Regions from separate parts of the Streptococcus parasuis genome, predicted to be linked through region 3. Evidence: predicted binding sites of a transcription regulator. Region 3 holds the regulator's gene; each other region holds the start of a gene.

Region 1 (5,551 bases), 1.0 Mb from region 3:
TATTTCAATCTGCTTCTGATAAAAATCATGAAGCTCTAAGGATTGCTTTAACATGAAGCCATGATGGTCAGAGAAATAACCATCCATAGCATTAAGAAGTTGAGGTACCTCCTTCTTCAAGCTTGTATAAACTGATTGATGAACAATGCGAGGCGTGATAGGCGTCTTGTCAATCAGTAGTTGAAGGAGATTACGACCTGAAGCACCCATAATATAGTAAAATGAAACAAAAATAGTACATTTATGGTATAATGTACTTATGGCATATTCATTAGATTTTCGTAAAAAAGTTCTCGCATACTGTGAGAAAACCGGCAGTATTACTGAAGCATCTGTTGTTTTCGATATTTCCCGCAACACCATCTATCAATGGCTAAAATTAATGGAGAGTACAGGCGAGCTTCATCACCAAGTTAAGGGAACCAAACCAAGAAAAGTTGATAGAGAAAAATTAAAGAACTATCTTGAAGCTCATCCAGATGCTTTTTTGACTGAAATAGCTTCTGAATTTGGCTGTCATCCAACAGCTATTCATTACGCTCTCAAAGCTATGGGGTATACTCGAAAAAAAAGAGCTGTACCTACTATGAACAAGACCCTGAGAAAGTAAATCAGTTCCTTAAAGAATTTAATAACTTAAGTCACTTGACACCTGTTTATATTGACGAGACAGGGTTTGAGACATATTTTCATCGAGAATATGGTCGATCTTTGAAAGGTCAGTTGATCACTGGTCAGGTCTCTGGAAGAAGATTCCAGCGGCTATCTTTAGTCGCAGGTCTTATAAACGGTGAGATTATAGCCCCAATGACCTACAAAGAAACCATGACTAGTGACTTTTTCGAAGCTTGGTTTAAAACATTCTTACTACCCACTTTAGATAGACCATCTGTTATCATTATGGACAATGCAAGGTTTCATCGGATGAGTAAGCTAAAAGAGTTATGCAAGGAGCAGGGTCATAGACTTTTACCACTTCCTCCTTACTCACCTGAGTATAATCCCATTGAGAAAACATGGGCTCAAATTAAAAAACACCTCAGAAAAGTATTGCCAAATTGCGATACTTTTCTTGAGGCACTTTTGTCCTGTTCTTGTTTCAATTAACTATATCTTCGATATAGGTCGTTAGCTTGATACCACCTGACTGAAGAATTTTATGGATACGATTGGTCTCCTTATTACGACTTTCCACATAATGTTTTCGTTGTCTGGTCAACTCCCTCAATTCTTGAATGGTTTCATCGGGAACGAAACTCCGAGGTAGTAGACCAATCCGTGTTAATTTGGCAATCCAGAGAGCATCTTTCTTGTCAGTTTTCTGACCTGGAATTGCCTTCATGTGGGCTGGTTGTGCGAGTATCAACTCGAAGTCATCACAGAGAGCATGCCAGACAGGTCGCCAATAGACACCTGTGCTTTCCATACCAACAGCTTCCACATGAAATTGACTGAGAAAATCGTGGCAAGTACGTAGGCCTTTAGTCGTTGTATCAAATGTAGCCATCTCACGCTTTGGACGAGTTGAGGTGAGAGATCCGTGTAGGATACAAACGACAATATTGGCTTGATGGACATCAATACCTGCACAAGATTGATAGAGAACATCCATGATAATTCCCTCCTTCTAAAAATTAGAGAGCTTATCTACCGAATTTTAGTCGTATTTTTATACTCATGCCTATCGCATATTTTGGGGTGCTCGTCAGTAGAGTGGATCAGTTTTTCCCTCGATGTTTAACATCATTAACTCGTCAACCACAAAGCCCTCACTATGATTATACACCTAGTGAGGGCTTTATGTTCGTTTTCATTATTCTGTGGGTGAGGGCGGAGCCATCATGGATGTCTTTCCCACTCCCTTTTCTGGTTTTAAATCGTGTTTTTTATTTGACCAATTTTGACTATTCCTATATAATGGGAAAAGAAAATCTCGAAAAGGAGTAAATTTATGATTCCAGTAGTTATTGAACAAACTAGTCGCGGTGAGCGCTCGTATGATATTTATTCACGTTTGCTGAAAGACCGCATCATTATGTTGACAGGTCAGGTTGAGGACAATATGGCCAATTCGATTATTGCCCAATTGCTTTTCTTAGATGCACAAGATCCAACAAAAGATATTTATCTCTATGTAAATACACCAGGGGGTTCTGTTTCCGCAGGTCTTGCCATCGTGGATACAATGAACTTCATTAAAGCAGACGTACAGACAATTGTAATGGGAACTGCAGCAAGTATGGGAACAATCATTGCTTCAAGTGGTACAAAAGGCAAACGTTTCATGCTTCCTAATGCAGAATACATGATTCATCAACCAATGGGAGGCACTGGTGGTGGTACTCAGCAAACTGACATGGCAATTGCAGCAGAACACCTCTTAAAAACTCGTAACAAGTTAGAAAAAATTTTGGCGGACAATTCTGGTAAGACAGTCAAACAAATCCATAAGGATGCAGAACGTGACTATTGGATGTCTGCTGAAGAAACCTTGGCATACGGCTTTATCGACCAAATTATGGATAATACAAAGACTAAGTAATGTTGTTTCTATAAGATTATTCTCACATGCTCCGATGATCGACTTGATTGTTGGAGCTTTTCATTTTTAATTGAAAGCGGTATAATATAGGAAGAATCAATTTTAGAGGAGTTGACATGTTTGAGAAGAAAGATCGGATTAGTTTAACAGTATATTTACATTATAACCGTGATGCCCGTAAATTAAACCAATACGGAGATATCGTATATCACTCCAAACGCTTACGGTATGTTCTTGTCTATATGGATCAAGATAAAGTAGATGTGGCCATTACAAAACTAAAGAAGGAGAAGTTTGTTAAAAAATTAGTTCCTTCATATATGAAAGAATTGGATCAAAACTTTGTAGGGAGTCTATGGCGTGAATCGTTTGAAAAGCCAGAGCCTGCCCACATATCGTCATAATGTAATATGGAGTCATCAGTAATGATGGCTTTTTTTTGTGAATTATTTGGGGAATTATTAAAATTTTAATTTTTTTTTAAAATTTTGATCATTTGTATTGACAATTTTCAGATAATTCTGTATATTAGATACATGTTAAATTTAAGAAAGTTTTAAGGTATTTTCATGAAAACAAGAAAATTTGCAGTAGCGCTTGCTACATTTGCCTCTGCAGCTCTACTTGCTGCCTGTGGTAATGTTTCGACAACCAATACATCCGCAGCTGGTTCAACTGTTGGGGAAACATTTAAAATCGGTTATAACTTGGAGTTATCTGGTGCTGTTTCATCTTATGGTCAAACAGAAGAAAATGGTGCCAACCTTGCCGTGAAAGAAATCAATGCTGCGGGTGGTATTGACGGCAAAAAAATCGAAGTGATTACAAAAGACAACAAGTCTGAAACAGCAGAGGCAGCTACTGTTGCAACAAGCTTGGCAAGTGAGGGTGCAAACGTCGTGATCGGTCCTGCTACATCAGGAGCTTCAGCAGCCTCTATTCCAGCATTGACATCTGCTGGTGTTCCTATGATTACTCCTTCAGGTACACAAACAAACTTGGTTGAAAATGATAAAGGTGAGGTACAAGAATACTTCTTCCGTACAACCTTTACAGATGGATACCAAGGTGAAATCATGGCTAAGTACGCTACTGAAAACTTGTCAGCTAAGAAAGTTGTTCTTTACTTTGACAACTCATCTGATTACGGTAAAGGTGTAGCTGAGGCCTTCAAGAAAGCTTTCACAGGAGAAATTGTTTCAGAAATTACATTTGCTTCTGGTGATAAAGACTTCCAAGCTGCATTGACAAAATTGAAAGATAAAGAATTCGATGCTATCATTATGCCTGGTTATTACAATGAAACTGGTACAATTGTGAAACAAGCGCGTGGTCTTGGTATCGAACAGCCAATCCTTGGTTCAGACGGTTTCGACTCTCCACAATTTACTGAATTGGCAACTGCTTCAGCAGCTTCAAACGTTTACTACCTTTCAGCATTTGTAACATCAGCAAGTGAAAAAGCACAAGCATTCTACGATGCATATGTGAAGGAATACAACGAAGAGCCATCAATGTTCTCAGCTCTTGCATATGACTCAGTTTATATGGCAGCAGAAGCAGCGAAAGGTGCAAAAGATTCAGCAGCTGTGAAAGATAACCTTGCAGCTTTGAAAGACTTCGAAGGTGTTACTGGTACCATGTCTATTGATGAAAACCATAACGTTGTGAAATCAGTTTATGTTGTTGGTTTGACAAATGGTGAGCAATCTTCAGTGGATACAATTTCAGTTGACTAATAAAAAGATAGAAGAAAGAGGGATTTCCCTCTTTTTTCAAATTACGTTATCTTTGCTACATCGCTTAGAAAGTGTTTATACTCTTCGAAAATCAAAATTATCCGTTGTCAACTTGCCTTGATGAACTCCAGTTCTATCTTCGACTTCGTTTCCTAGGCTACTTTTGATTTTCATTGAGTATTATTCTTCTGTTTGTACAAATTGATCATACGAATTTTAAGGAATCAATGCAGACTTTTGAGTGGACATAACTGTTTGATTAGCTCAGATTGATTTTACCCTTTATGTGGCTGATGAATGGCAATCGAACTTGCTTATTTTCAGAAAATTTTGTATAATGTAATAATGCTTACTGAGCTTGAAAAATATTTAGAAAGATTGGTGAACCTATGCTTCAACAACTTGTCAATGGTTTGATTCTTGGTTCTGTTTACGCACTATTAGCCCTTGGGTATACCATGGTGTACGGAATCATCAAACTCATTAACTTTGCCCACGGTGACCTATACATGATGGGTGCGTTTATGGGGTATTTTCTATTAAATAATTTAACGTTTATTGGGGATGGAGGAACTCGTTTCTTTATTGCACTTATTCTGGCAATGGTAGGAACAGCTATTCTCGGTGTTGTAATAGAGTTTTTGGCCTATCGTCCTTTGCGAAATTCAACACGTATTGCAGCCTTGATTACAGCTATTGGAGTTTCTTTCTTCTTGGAATACACTATGATTAAGTTCTTTTCGGCTGATGTAAAAGCATTCCCACAAGCAATTGAGGCAGTAACCTTCCACTTGGGTCCAGTTTCTGTAACCAATATTCAGTTGATTATTCTGGGTGTCTCATTGTTCTTGATGATCGCTCTGCAATTAATCGTGAAGCGTACAAAAATGGGGAAAGCCATGCGTGCGGTTTCAGTTGATAGTGATGCAGCGCAGTTGATGGGGATTAACGTAAACCGTACGATCAGCTTTACTTTTGCTCTTGGATCAGCCCTTGCGGGTGCGGCCGGTGTTCTTTTAGGCCTTTATTACAACCAAATCGAGCCTTTGATGGGGATGACACCAGGTTTGAAAGCCTTTGTTGCTGCGGTATTAGGTGGTATTGGTATTATTCCAGGTGCGGCTCTTGGTGGATTTGTTATCGGTATTATTGAAACCTTCACCTATGTGATCAGTTTAGATACCTTCCGTGATGCAATCGTGTACGCTGTGCTTATTATCATCCTCTTGGTCCGTCCGAGTGGTATCCTTGGTAAGAATGTGAAAGAGAA
Region 2 (5,551 bases), 730 kb from region 3:
TGTTCAATTCCCCATTTGTGGCTACCACGTTTCAGTTTGTTAATAGCCTCTTCAATAGGAAACCAAGCAATATGATTAAAGTCTTCTAATGGTGCCCCAACTTGTTTGTAACTCGTAACTTGATAGATATAAGCTGGGTTGTAAAAATGAGTATCACGATGGCTGGAATAAAAATACTCATCGGCTTGACCAAAATATTGTCCAATTTCAGCGGTAAAGCCTAATTCTTCAATTAATTCTCTTTCTAGGGCTGATAGGTGATTTTCCCCTTCCTCAATCTCACCACCTGGGAGGAACCAGGCTCCATTAGGAGCTTGAACCAATACAATTTTCTCTAATTTCTCATCAGGAATAACAGCATAGACTCCATAACGATTGGTGTAGTGTACACCATTCTTTTTTTCACCGAAAATTGCATTTGACATGGTATTCTCCTTTTAATAGGGGCTTTTTAGTATTATACCATTTTAGCCTAAATTTTTCTTATATAATAGTTGGAATTTTTTGAATTTTATGTATGAGTGAAAAAGAGCGGGGCAACCTAGCCGGATGCCTCCGCTAACATGTTTTATTTTTCTTTTGGCGTTTGAGCTTTGATTTGGATGGTGCCTTTATTGGTCATGACAGCTCGTAAATCTTTCTCATTAGGATTCTCTAAATAGAAATCGGTAATGGCATCTTCAATTTGGTCTTGAATGGTCCTGCGAAGGGGACGTGCACCCATTTTAGGATCGTAACCAAGATCAACTAATTTTTCCTTTACTTTATCGGTCACATGTAGTCGAATACCGTTTGTAGATAAGCGACGGTTGACGTCTTCCAGCATGAGACTGACAATTTGGAGCAGATTTTCTTTTGTGAGTGGTTGGAATTCAATAATTCCATCGAAGCGGTTCATAAATTCAGGAGTGAAGAAATTACCGAGTTGACCAAGAACAGATTGTGTACGGCCTTCCATAGCGGCTCCAAATCCCACACTGGCTTCTACCTTTCCTGTACCAGCATTTGAAGTCATAATGATAATGGTATCTTTGAAGCTAACTGTTCGCCCTTGTCCATCTGTCAGTCGACCGTCATCAAGAACTTGTAGGAACATGTGCATCACATCTGGATGCGCCTTTTCAACTTCATCAAGGAGAATGAGTGAATATGGATTGCGACGGACTTTTTCTGTTAGTTGGCCAGCTTCTTCATACCCCACATATCCAGGAGGGGCACCGACTAGTTTTGCAACTGCGTGTTTTTCCATATATTCAGACATATCAAATCGAATCATGCTGTCCGCTGAACCGAAGAGCTCAATGGCTAATTGTTTTGATAATTCTGTTTTACCGACGCCAGTAGGTCCTACGAATAAGAAGGAACCAATTGGACGATTTGGTGCTCCAAGTCCTACACGATTGCGACGGATTGCTTTTGCAATCTTATCAACAGCGTCGTCTTGTCCAATGACATGCGCTTTGAGATCACTTGCCAAATGTATCAATTGAGACTGTTCTTTTTCTTTCAGTTCGCCAACGGGGATATTTGTTTTTTGTTCAATGATGGCTTCGATTTCTTTTTCGGTAATGAGAGGAATATCCTCTTCACTAATCGTTGCCTTTTGCATTTCTTTATATTTAGCAATTTGGTCACGATAATAGGCAGCTTTTTCGTAATCTTCATCACGAGTTGCTTGTTCTTTACGATTTTCGGCATCAATTAACCGTTGGTCAATTTCTTTAGGATCCACGAAGTTCAAGGTTAAGTTCATTTTTGACCCAGCTTCGTCTAGCAAATCAATCGCTTTGTCAGGTAAGAATCGGTCTTGAATATAGCGGTTGGATAATACGGCCGCAGCTTCAATGGCCTCAGGGGAATATTTTACATGGTGGTAGTCTTGGTATTTATTCTGAATACCTTTTAAGATAGTGATTGTTTCTTCAACACTAGGTTCGTCAACTTTTACAGGTTGCATCCGACGTTCAAGAGCTGCATCTTTTTCAATAATGCGGTATTCATTTAAAGTAGTAGCACCGACCAGTTGCATTTCACCACGAGCGAGGGCGGGTTTTAGAATATTGCCCGCATCCATGTTTCCATCTCCTGCAGAACCAGCTCCGACAATCTCATGAATTTCATCAATGAAGAGAATAACTTCACGTCGGTTTCGAATTTCTTCCATGAGTTTTTGCATGCGTTCTTCAAATTGACCTCGGATTCCTGTTCCTTGAACAAGGCTGACAACATCTAATCGAATGACTTCTTTGTTTTGAAGTTTATGTGGAACGTCCCCGTCTACAATTTTTTGTGCTAGTCCTTCAACGACTGCAGTTTTACCAACACCGGGCTCACCGATAAGAACGGGGTTGTTTTTAGTGCGGCGGTTCAAAATTTCAATCACCCGAGTGATTTCTTGATCGCGTCCGATAACGGGGTCAATATCTCCACGTCGTGCAATCTCAGTAACATTAATCCCAAATTCTTCCAGCAATCCATTTGGTTGCGGGACTGTTTGGGTTCGACCAGTATTGGGTTGATTGAATCGACCACCACCGTTGCCACCGCCTGCTTGAGTAGGAGGTGTTTGATCACGATTCTTACCAGCTGGGGTATTTCCAGGGTAACCACCTAAATGATTGAAAAATTCACTAAATGGATCCATATTGTTTGGATTCGTTAAGTCCCCTAAGCCACGTAAAATAGCATTATTTGGATCTGTTTTCATAATTTGATAACAATTATGGCAAAGGTCAACTTGCTGTTGTTTGCCATTCATATTTGTATAGAGATGAATGGTAGCATCATTTATTTTACAGTTTGTACAGAGCATTCAATTACCTCTTTTCTAATAGTAACATTACAAAACTCTGTGAAAATTAATCTCATTTTTTCCTACTCGAATGCTAGAATATTGTGTATAAATTAAATCACATACAATTGCGCATTCAGATGAATTTCCACGAAGTAAGGTCTTTATCGAATAGTCAATAAAGGTCAGTTCTGTTTTAATTATATCAAGTTTTGGAGAAAATGCAAGAAACTGATATGCATTCTAGTATTTCTTTTTACGAAAAATTGGGGGAAGAAAATTACGTAAAAATAAGACTTTTTCACAAAATTATGGTAGAATATTCCTATATTAAGAAGAGGAGAATGAATATGGAATCACATTTGGTGAGAATTATCAATCGTCTTGAAGCCATGGCCAGTGATGGTGGTACCTTGAAACGTAATTTTGAACGTGATGGTGTTGTCGTTGCAGAAGTTGCCTACAGCTATGACGAAGAAAATGGTTCAGTATTTACCCTACGTGATGTTGCTGCTCGTGAGACGTATACGTTTGACAGCATTGACTTGATTGCAATGGAAATTTACGAACTGTTGTACTAAACACAGGATAGTTAAAAGCGCCAAGGGTGCTTTTTCTTTTGTGAATAATTAGTCTAGGTAGTTGCATATTTATTCGAAAATGTTATAATGTAGTATACGTCTTTTGAGGAGTGGAGATATGAATTTTTCTTTTTTGCCTGATTATTGGGCTTATTTTAATTATGGTGTATTAGTTACTCTTATTATCGCTGTATTTGTTGTTGCTTTTGGTAGTATTTTGGGTGTTTTATTGGCTTTTGCACAACGGAGTAAATATAAATTACTTGTCTGGTTTGCCAATATTTATGTGTGGATTTTCCGTGGGACTCCAATGGTTGTACAGATTATGATTGGTTTTACCATGACTCATTTAGTTGCTCCAACTTTTCAGTTAGGTATTTTATCTGTTGATTTGTCTCGTCTGATTCCGGGGATGGTTATTCTATCAATGAACTCAGGGGCTTATGTATCTGAAACAGTACGTGCGGGGATTAATGCAGTTCCGAAGGGACAATTGGAGGCAGCCTACTCACTCGGTATCCGTCCTCGTCAAGCGATGCGCTATGTCATCATGCCTCAAGCTATCAAGAATATCCTACCTGCCTTGGGGAATGAATTTGTAACAATCGTAAAAGATAGTTCCCTTTTATCAACAATCGGCGTTGTTGAATTGTGGAATGGAGCGACTACGGTCTCTGCGTCAACTTACATTACAACGGAGCCTTTGTTATTTGCGGCCTTCTATTATTTGATTGTGACAAGTGTGTTAACGTTGGGCATCCAATACTTTGAGAAAAAATTGAATAAGGGGGGACATTGATATGGCAGAGGTTATTATTTCTATTAAGGATTTGCACAAATACTTCGGAGATAATGAAGTGTTAAAGGGTATTGATTTGGATATCCAACAGGGAGAAGTTGTTGTAATTATCGGTCCATCAGGTTCTGGGAAATCAACATTTCTACGGACAATGAACCTTTTAGAGGTGCCTACTAAGGGAAATGTTACATTTGAAGGTGTCGATATCACTGATAAGTCAAATGATATCTTTAAGATGCGTGAAAAAATGGGGATGGTATTTCAACAATTTAATCTCTTCCCTAATATGACAGTCTTGGAAAATATTACCTTATCACCAATTAAGACAAAGGGAATGACGAAGGCTGATGCTGAGAAGAAAGCAATGGACCTACTGGCTAAGGTTGGGCTACCAGATAAAGCGACTGCTTATCCACAGAGTTTATCAGGTGGGCAACAGCAACGTATTGCAATTGCTCGCGGATTGGCAATGGATCCAGATGTCTTGCTTTTTGATGAGCCTACGTCTGCCTTGGACCCTGAGATGGTCGGTGAGGTCTTATCGGTTATGCAGGATTTGGCAAAATCGGGAATGACCATGGTGATCGTAACCCACGAAATGGGTTTTGCAAGAGAAGTTGCTGATAGAGTCATCTTTATGGATGGAGGAGTAATCGTTGAAGATGGAACTCCTGAAGATGTGTTCGAACACACGAGAGAAGAACGGACGAAAGATTTCTTATCGAAAGTCCTATAACGATAGATACAACAGGATAACTCCGAAAACGTTCGGAGTTTTTCTATATGTTGGATTTTCAAGGAATCGTCCGTAGTCACACGAATGGTTTTACGATATAATAGAAAAAAACTAGAGGAGATAGTGAAATGACAGTCATTGATGGTAAGGCATTAGCAGCAAAAATGCAAGCAGCTTTAGCAGAGAAAACAGCTCAATTGAAGGTAGAAAAAGGATTGACACCAGGACTTGTGGTGATTTTAGTGGGTGAAAATCCAGCTAGTCAGGTTTATGTGCGGAATAAAGAACGTTCAGCCTTAGCAGCAGGGTTTAAGAGCGAAGTTGTACGAGTACCAGATACGATTTCTGAAAAGGAGCTCTTGGCATTAATCGAACGCTATAATCAAGATTCCGAATGGCATGGTATTTTAGTCCAGTTGCCGTTACCTGCCCATATCAGTGAGGAAAAGGTTTTATTGGCAATTGATCCAGATAAGGATGTAGATGGTTTCCATCCGACTAATATGGGTAAATTCTGGTCAGGACATCCAGTTATGATTCCTTCAACACCAGCAGGGATTATGGAGATGTTCAAAGAATATCAGATCGAGCTAGAAGGAAAAACGGCTGTGGTTATCGGTCGTTCAAACATTGTTGGGAAGCCG
Region 3 (5,551 bases):
ATAACATTTAAGTACACTCCCGAGGGGGTGGATAGTGATTATTCACTATCCAATTCGATGTGCCACTCAATGGTTAGGATGATAAGGTTTAGTTTGACGGCCAGCTTATTAGCTCTAATCTTGAATGGCTTTTTAAGTACTTAAACATTTATTACTCCTTCCTGTTAGTTTCCTTGCCTAAGGTAACCTCCCCTTACCTTATGTATCTATTACACTATTATTTATAATAGTAATCAAGTGTTTTACAAACTTTTTTAAAATTTGTTTAAAAAGTTCTTGTCCAAAGTTTGTCCCGAAACTTTTTCTGTTTTAACTGAATTTAACCAAATGAAAAGTCAAAAAAGCCCGAAAATTCGGGCTTTTAACTTGTAGTAATTTGGATAAATCCCTAAAATAAAGGCGGTAGACGGATTTGAACCGACGATCAAGCTTTTGCAGAGCCGTGCCTTACCACTTGGCTATACCGCCATAACAGAAACTATTTTACCGAAAAAAATGCCATACGTCAAGTGGAAATTCCTTGTCAAAAGTGAAAAAATTTGGTATGATAATAGAGTTGCTGTAGCAACAAATACTCATCTCGAACCAATTGTGACCCTGTTGCCGTAAGGTTGGGCTGCAAGTCGAAGTTTGGGAGAGGAGAAAAAACAAAAAGGAGAAATACTCATGGCAGTAATTTCAATGAAACAACTTCTTGAGGCTGGTGTACACTTCGGTCACCAAACTCGTCGCTGGAATCCTAAGATGGCTAAGTACATCTTCACAGAACGTAACGGTATCCACGTTATCGACTTGCAACAAACTGTAAAATTGGCTGACCAAGCATACGACTTCATTCGTGATGCTGCAGCAAACGACGCAGTTATCTTGTTCGTAGGTACTAAAAAACAAGCTGCTGAAGCTGTTAAAGACGAAGCTATTCGCGCTGGTCAATACTACATCAACCACCGTTGGTTGGGTGGAACTCTTACAAACTGGGGTACAATCCAAAAACGTATCGCTCGTTTGAAAGAAATCAACCGCATGGAAGAAGATGGAACTTTCGAAGTGCTTCCTAAGAAAGAAGTAGCATTGTTGAACAAACAACGTGCACGTCTTGAAAAATTCTTGGGCGGTATCGCTGACATGCCACGCATTCCAGACGTAATGTTCGTTGTTGACCCACATAAAGAGCAAATCGCAGTTAAAGAAGCTAAGAAATTGGGTATCCCAGTTGTAGCGATGGTTGACACAAACACAGATCCAGATGATATTGATGTTATCATCCCAGCTAACGATGACGCTATCCGGGCTGTTAAATTGATTACAGCTAAAATGGCTGACGCTATCATCGAAGGTAACCAAGGTGAAGACAGCGTAGCAGCAGTTGAAGCTGAATTGGCAGCTGAGCCAGCATCTACAGAATCAATCGAAGAATTGGTTGAAGTTGTAGAAGGAAAATAAGTAACGAAGGCGTTAAGAAAAGCATTAGATTTATCTAAATTTTAGCTTTTTAGTCCGAGTACACTCTACATCATTTATCAAACACAAAAACAATCCTAGAGGGGCAGGGCTGAGCCCGCTCCTCTATTTTATAAATACAAACAAGGAGAATAGACATGGCAGAAATTACAGCAGCTCTCGTTAAGGAATTGCGTGAAAAATCAGGTGCTGGCGTTATGGACGCTAAAAAAGCATTGGTTGAAACTGAAGGTGATATCGAAAAAGCGATTGAATTACTTCGCGAAAAAGGTATGGCTAAGGCGGCTAAGAAAGCTGACCGTGTAGCAGCTGAAGGTTTGACAGGTGTTTACGTTGACGGTAACGTTGCAGCAGTTGTTGAAGTGAATGCTGAAACTGACTTTGTTGCGAAAAACGCTCAATTCGTTGAATTGGTAAACACTACTGCTAAAGTAATTGCAGAAGGTAAACCAGCTGACAACGAAGCAGCTCTTAAATTGACTATGCCTTCAGGTGAAACCCTTGAAGAAGCATACGTAAATGCAACTGCAACAATCGGTGAGAAAATCTCATTCCGTCGCTTTGCTTTGGTTGAAAAAACAGATGCTCAAGCATTTGGTGCATACCAACACAATGGCGGCCGTATCGGTGTTATCTCAGTTGTTGATGGTGGTGACGAAACTCTTGCAAAACAAATCTCAATGCACATCGCTGCGATGAAACCAACTGTTCTTTCTTACACTGAATTGGATGAGCAATTCGTTAAAGATGAGTTGGCACAAATCAACCACAAAATCGAACAAGACAACGAAAGCCGTGCAATGGTTGACAAACCAGCATTGCCATTGTTGAAATACGGTTCAAAAGCTCAATTGACTGACGAAGTGATTGCAGCAGCTGAAGAAGCTATCAAGGCTGAATTGGCAGCAGAAGGCAAACCAGAAAAAATCTGGGACAAAATCATCCCAGGTAAAATGGATCGCTTCATGCTTGACAACACTCAAGTTGACCAAGCTTACACACTTCTTGCTCAAGTTTACATCATGGACGACAGCAAAACAGTTGAAGCTTACTTGAACTCAGTGAACGCTTCAGTTGTAGAATTCGCTCGTTTCGAAGTGGGTGAAGGTATCGAGAAAGCTTCAAACGACTTTGAAGCAGAAGTTGCAGCTACTATGGCAGCAGCACTTGGTAAATAATCATATATAGAAGAACTTCCGAAAGGGGGTTCTTTTTTAAAATCGGTCTTAGGGCTGATGAATGAACAGGTTGAATGAGCTATACTAATATCAATCCTAAATATTTTTCATATCTCCTTAAAAAGCACCGGCTAGATGGCAGGTGCTTTTTTTAGGTATTATTCCTCAATAAATGCCGCAATCTCTTCTTCGGTCATGCTGGAGTCGCAGCGGACTTGGACCCCGCTTGCTTTTGCGACAAGAAGACCTGGGACAGTTGGCACATGGTAGTGGTCGCGTAAGGCTTGAAGTTCAGGGCTATTTTGGCTAGAATCAATAAAATGTACTGTTGCTTGTTTATCCTGAGCTACCTTGTGTAGTTTTGGCGCGAACCGATTGCAGTATGGGCAGGTTGCGCGTCCGATAAAGAGGATGCCTCCCTCTTTTGCTGAAAGCAAAGTTTGGGCCTGCTCCACGTCAATTGTAATAAAATCTTGAATATATGTTTTGAAATCCATTATTTACTCCTTTTTCTTCCTATTATAAAGAATTTTAGGATTGATTTCAAAAATCTACTACGGTCGACTCTGTTGCTTTTACTTTAAAAAAATCTATTTTTACGGTATAATGGTCAAAGAATGTCAAAGAAAGAGGCGATACTATGGCGATGAAAAATACATCGGATTATATCGAGGAACATATCAAGGCCATTCTAGATCAAGTCAGTGTTGCTGAATTGCGTCGGAGTGAATTAGCCAGTCAATTTGAAGTGGTTCCGAGTCAGATTAACTATGTCATCAAAACACGATTTACTGCAAGCCGTGGCTACATTGTAGAAAGTAAGCGTGGCGGAGGAGGGTATATTCGTATTGGTCGGATTACCTTCTCGGACAAACATGAATTGGTACATGATCTAATAAAAAATATGGGTGAGCAATTATCAACAACAGTATTTGCTGATATATTACAATTGTTGTTTGATGAAGGCTTGATGACAGAACGCGAAGGAAATTTGTTTTTAGCAACGGGTTCCGACGATGTCTTGGGGAAAGATGCGGATAAAATTCGAGCGCGAATGATGCTGCAACTACTCCGTCGTTTAGATAGGAAAGAGGATTAATTTTCATGAAAATTTCAACAGGCTTACAACGGGTTTTTGAAGATGCTCAGTTGATTGCCCAACGGTATGCATGCGATCATTTAGAAACGTGGCATATTTTGCTAGCATTTGTCATCAATCACGATACGGTAGCTGGTGCTGTTTTGGCAGAATACCCAATGAGTATTTCAGATTTCGAACATGCTACTTTTGTTGTTACAGAAAAAGTATACCGTGAAGAATTGGATAAATTTAATATTCTACCCTCCTCAAAGAGATTAGACGATACAGCTCAGTTCGCTAGAAAGATTGCAGAAGTCGTTAAGGCAAAAGAATTAGGAAGCGAGCATTTGTTTCAGGCAATGCTGTTAGACAAACGTTCGACCGCAAGTCAAATTCTAGATAAAGTAGGTTTTCATTTTGAAGAGATAGAAGATGAATTCCGTTTTGTTGATTTGCGTAAAAACTTAGAGTATCGTGCAGGATTCACCAAAGAAGATTTGAAAGCTATCCGTAGCGTGATGAAAGGTGGAAAGGCTAAAACAGCAAGTGTAGGTCAAATGATGGGCATGCCACCAACTGCTCAAAGTGGTGGATTGGAGGATTATACACGAGATCTGACAGCCTTAGCCCGCGAGGGGAAAATTGAACCTGTTATTGGTCGCGATGCTGAAATTTCACGGATGATTCAAATTCTATCACGTAAAACGAAGAACAACCCAGTTCTAGTTGGTGATGCTGGTGTCGGAAAAACTGCGCTTGCTTTGGGTCTTGCTCAACGTGTTGCTGCAGGTGATGTCCCTGTCGGCTTGGCTAAGATGCGGGTTTTGGAACTTGACTTGATGAACGTTATTGCAGGAACTCGTTTCCGTGGTGACTTTGAAGAGCGGATGAATAATATCATCAATGATATTGAAGAAGATGGTCAGGTTATCCTCTTTATTGATGAATTGCATACTATTATGGGGTCGGGTTCGGGAATTGATTCAACCTTAGATGCTGCCAATATTCTCAAACCGGCCTTGGCTCGAGGGACCCTACGCACTGTTGGTGCAACGACACAGGATGAATACCAAAAGCATATTGAAAAAGATGCTGCCCTGGTCCGTCGTTTTGCCAAAGTGACTATTGAAGAGCCGACAGTTGAGGACAGTATAGCCATTTTGACAGGGCTTAAAGGAACTTTTGAAAAATACCATAGGGTCCGTATTGGAGATGCGACTGTTGAGACAGCTGTGACCTACGCTAAGCGGTATTTGACCAGTAAAAACCTGCCAGATTCTGCCATTGATTTGCTGGATGAAGCCAGTGCAACGGTACAAAATCGAGTGAAAGGGCAGGCTGAGGAAACAGGACTGACGAGTATTGACAAGGCCTTGATGGATAAAAAATATAAGACTGTCAGCAAGCTTTTGATTAAAACGAAAGAAGATGCTGAGGCTAGTCAAAACTATGACCTTGAAGTAACAGAAGAAGATGTTTTAGAAACACTTAGCCGCTTGTCAGGTATCCCAGTAGCCAAGCTTAGCCAATCAGATACTAAGAAGTATCTGAATCTGGAAGTAGAATTGCACAAGCGTGTGATTGGGCAGGAAGAAGCTATTTCTGCAGTTAGCAGAGCTATTCGCCGTAATCAGTCAGGGATTCGTACAGGTCGCAGACCGATTGGTTCCTTTATGTTCTTGGGACCAACTGGTGTCGGTAAGACAGAGCTTGCTAAAGCCTTGGCAGAGGTTCTCTTTGATGATGAATCTGCTCTTATCCGTTTTGATATGTCTGAGTATATGGAGAAATTTGCGGCCAGCCGTCTCAATGGAGCGCCTCCAGGCTACGT

What was found. Region 3 encodes CtsR, which represses protease genes until heat stress. Its sites were predicted from a motif close to TTGGTCAAAAAAGGTCAAANA; they were not measured.
Region 1: the regulator CtsR is predicted to act here: its motif matches at 1,888-1,908, upstream of L6410_RS06985 (ATP-dependent Clp protease proteolytic subunit).
Region 2: the regulator CtsR is predicted to act here: its motif matches at 2,963-2,983, upstream of L6410_RS08505 (ATP-dependent Clp protease ATP-binding subunit).

The regions. Positions count from the first base shown of each region.
Region 1 is NZ_AP024276.1:1,393,367-1,398,917, reverse strand. Features, by position in the region: partial or broken gene L6410_RS07000 (transposase) at 1-213, opposite strand, end outside; one part of gene L6410_RS06995 (IS630 family transposase) at 260-563, shown strand; one part of gene L6410_RS06995 (IS630 family transposase) at 563-1,107, shown strand; partial or broken gene L6410_RS06990 (IS110 family transposase) at 1,106-1,612, opposite strand; gene L6410_RS06985 (ATP-dependent Clp protease proteolytic subunit) at 1,931-2,542, shown strand; gene L6410_RS06980 (DUF2129 domain-containing protein) at 2,659-2,946, shown strand; gene L6410_RS06975 (ABC transporter substrate-binding protein) at 3,112-4,281, shown strand; gene L6410_RS06970 (branched-chain amino acid ABC transporter permease) at 4,671-5,551, shown strand, end outside.
Region 2 is NZ_AP024276.1:1,678,334-1,683,884, reverse strand. Features, by position in the region: gene L6410_RS08510 (NUDIX hydrolase) at 1-425, opposite strand, end outside; gene L6410_RS08505 (ATP-dependent Clp protease ATP-binding subunit) at 569-2,812, opposite strand; gene L6410_RS08500 (DUF1797 family protein) at 3,142-3,372, shown strand; gene L6410_RS08495 (amino acid ABC transporter permease) at 3,491-4,171, shown strand; gene L6410_RS08490 (amino acid ABC transporter ATP-binding protein) at 4,173-4,907, shown strand; gene L6410_RS08485 (bifunctional methylenetetrahydrofolate dehydrogenase/methenyltetrahydrofolate cyclohydrolase) at 5,036-5,551, shown strand, end outside.
Region 3 is NZ_AP024276.1:214,574-220,124, forward strand. Features, by position in the region: tRNA gene L6410_RS01100 (tRNA-Cys) at 398-468, opposite strand; gene rpsB (30S ribosomal protein S2) at 667-1,443, shown strand; gene tsf (translation elongation factor Ts) at 1,599-2,639, shown strand; gene L6410_RS01115 (DUF6568 family protein) at 2,798-3,136, opposite strand; gene L6410_RS01120 (CtsR family transcriptional regulator) at 3,280-3,738, shown strand; gene L6410_RS01125 (ATP-dependent Clp protease ATP-binding subunit) at 3,744-5,551, shown strand, end outside.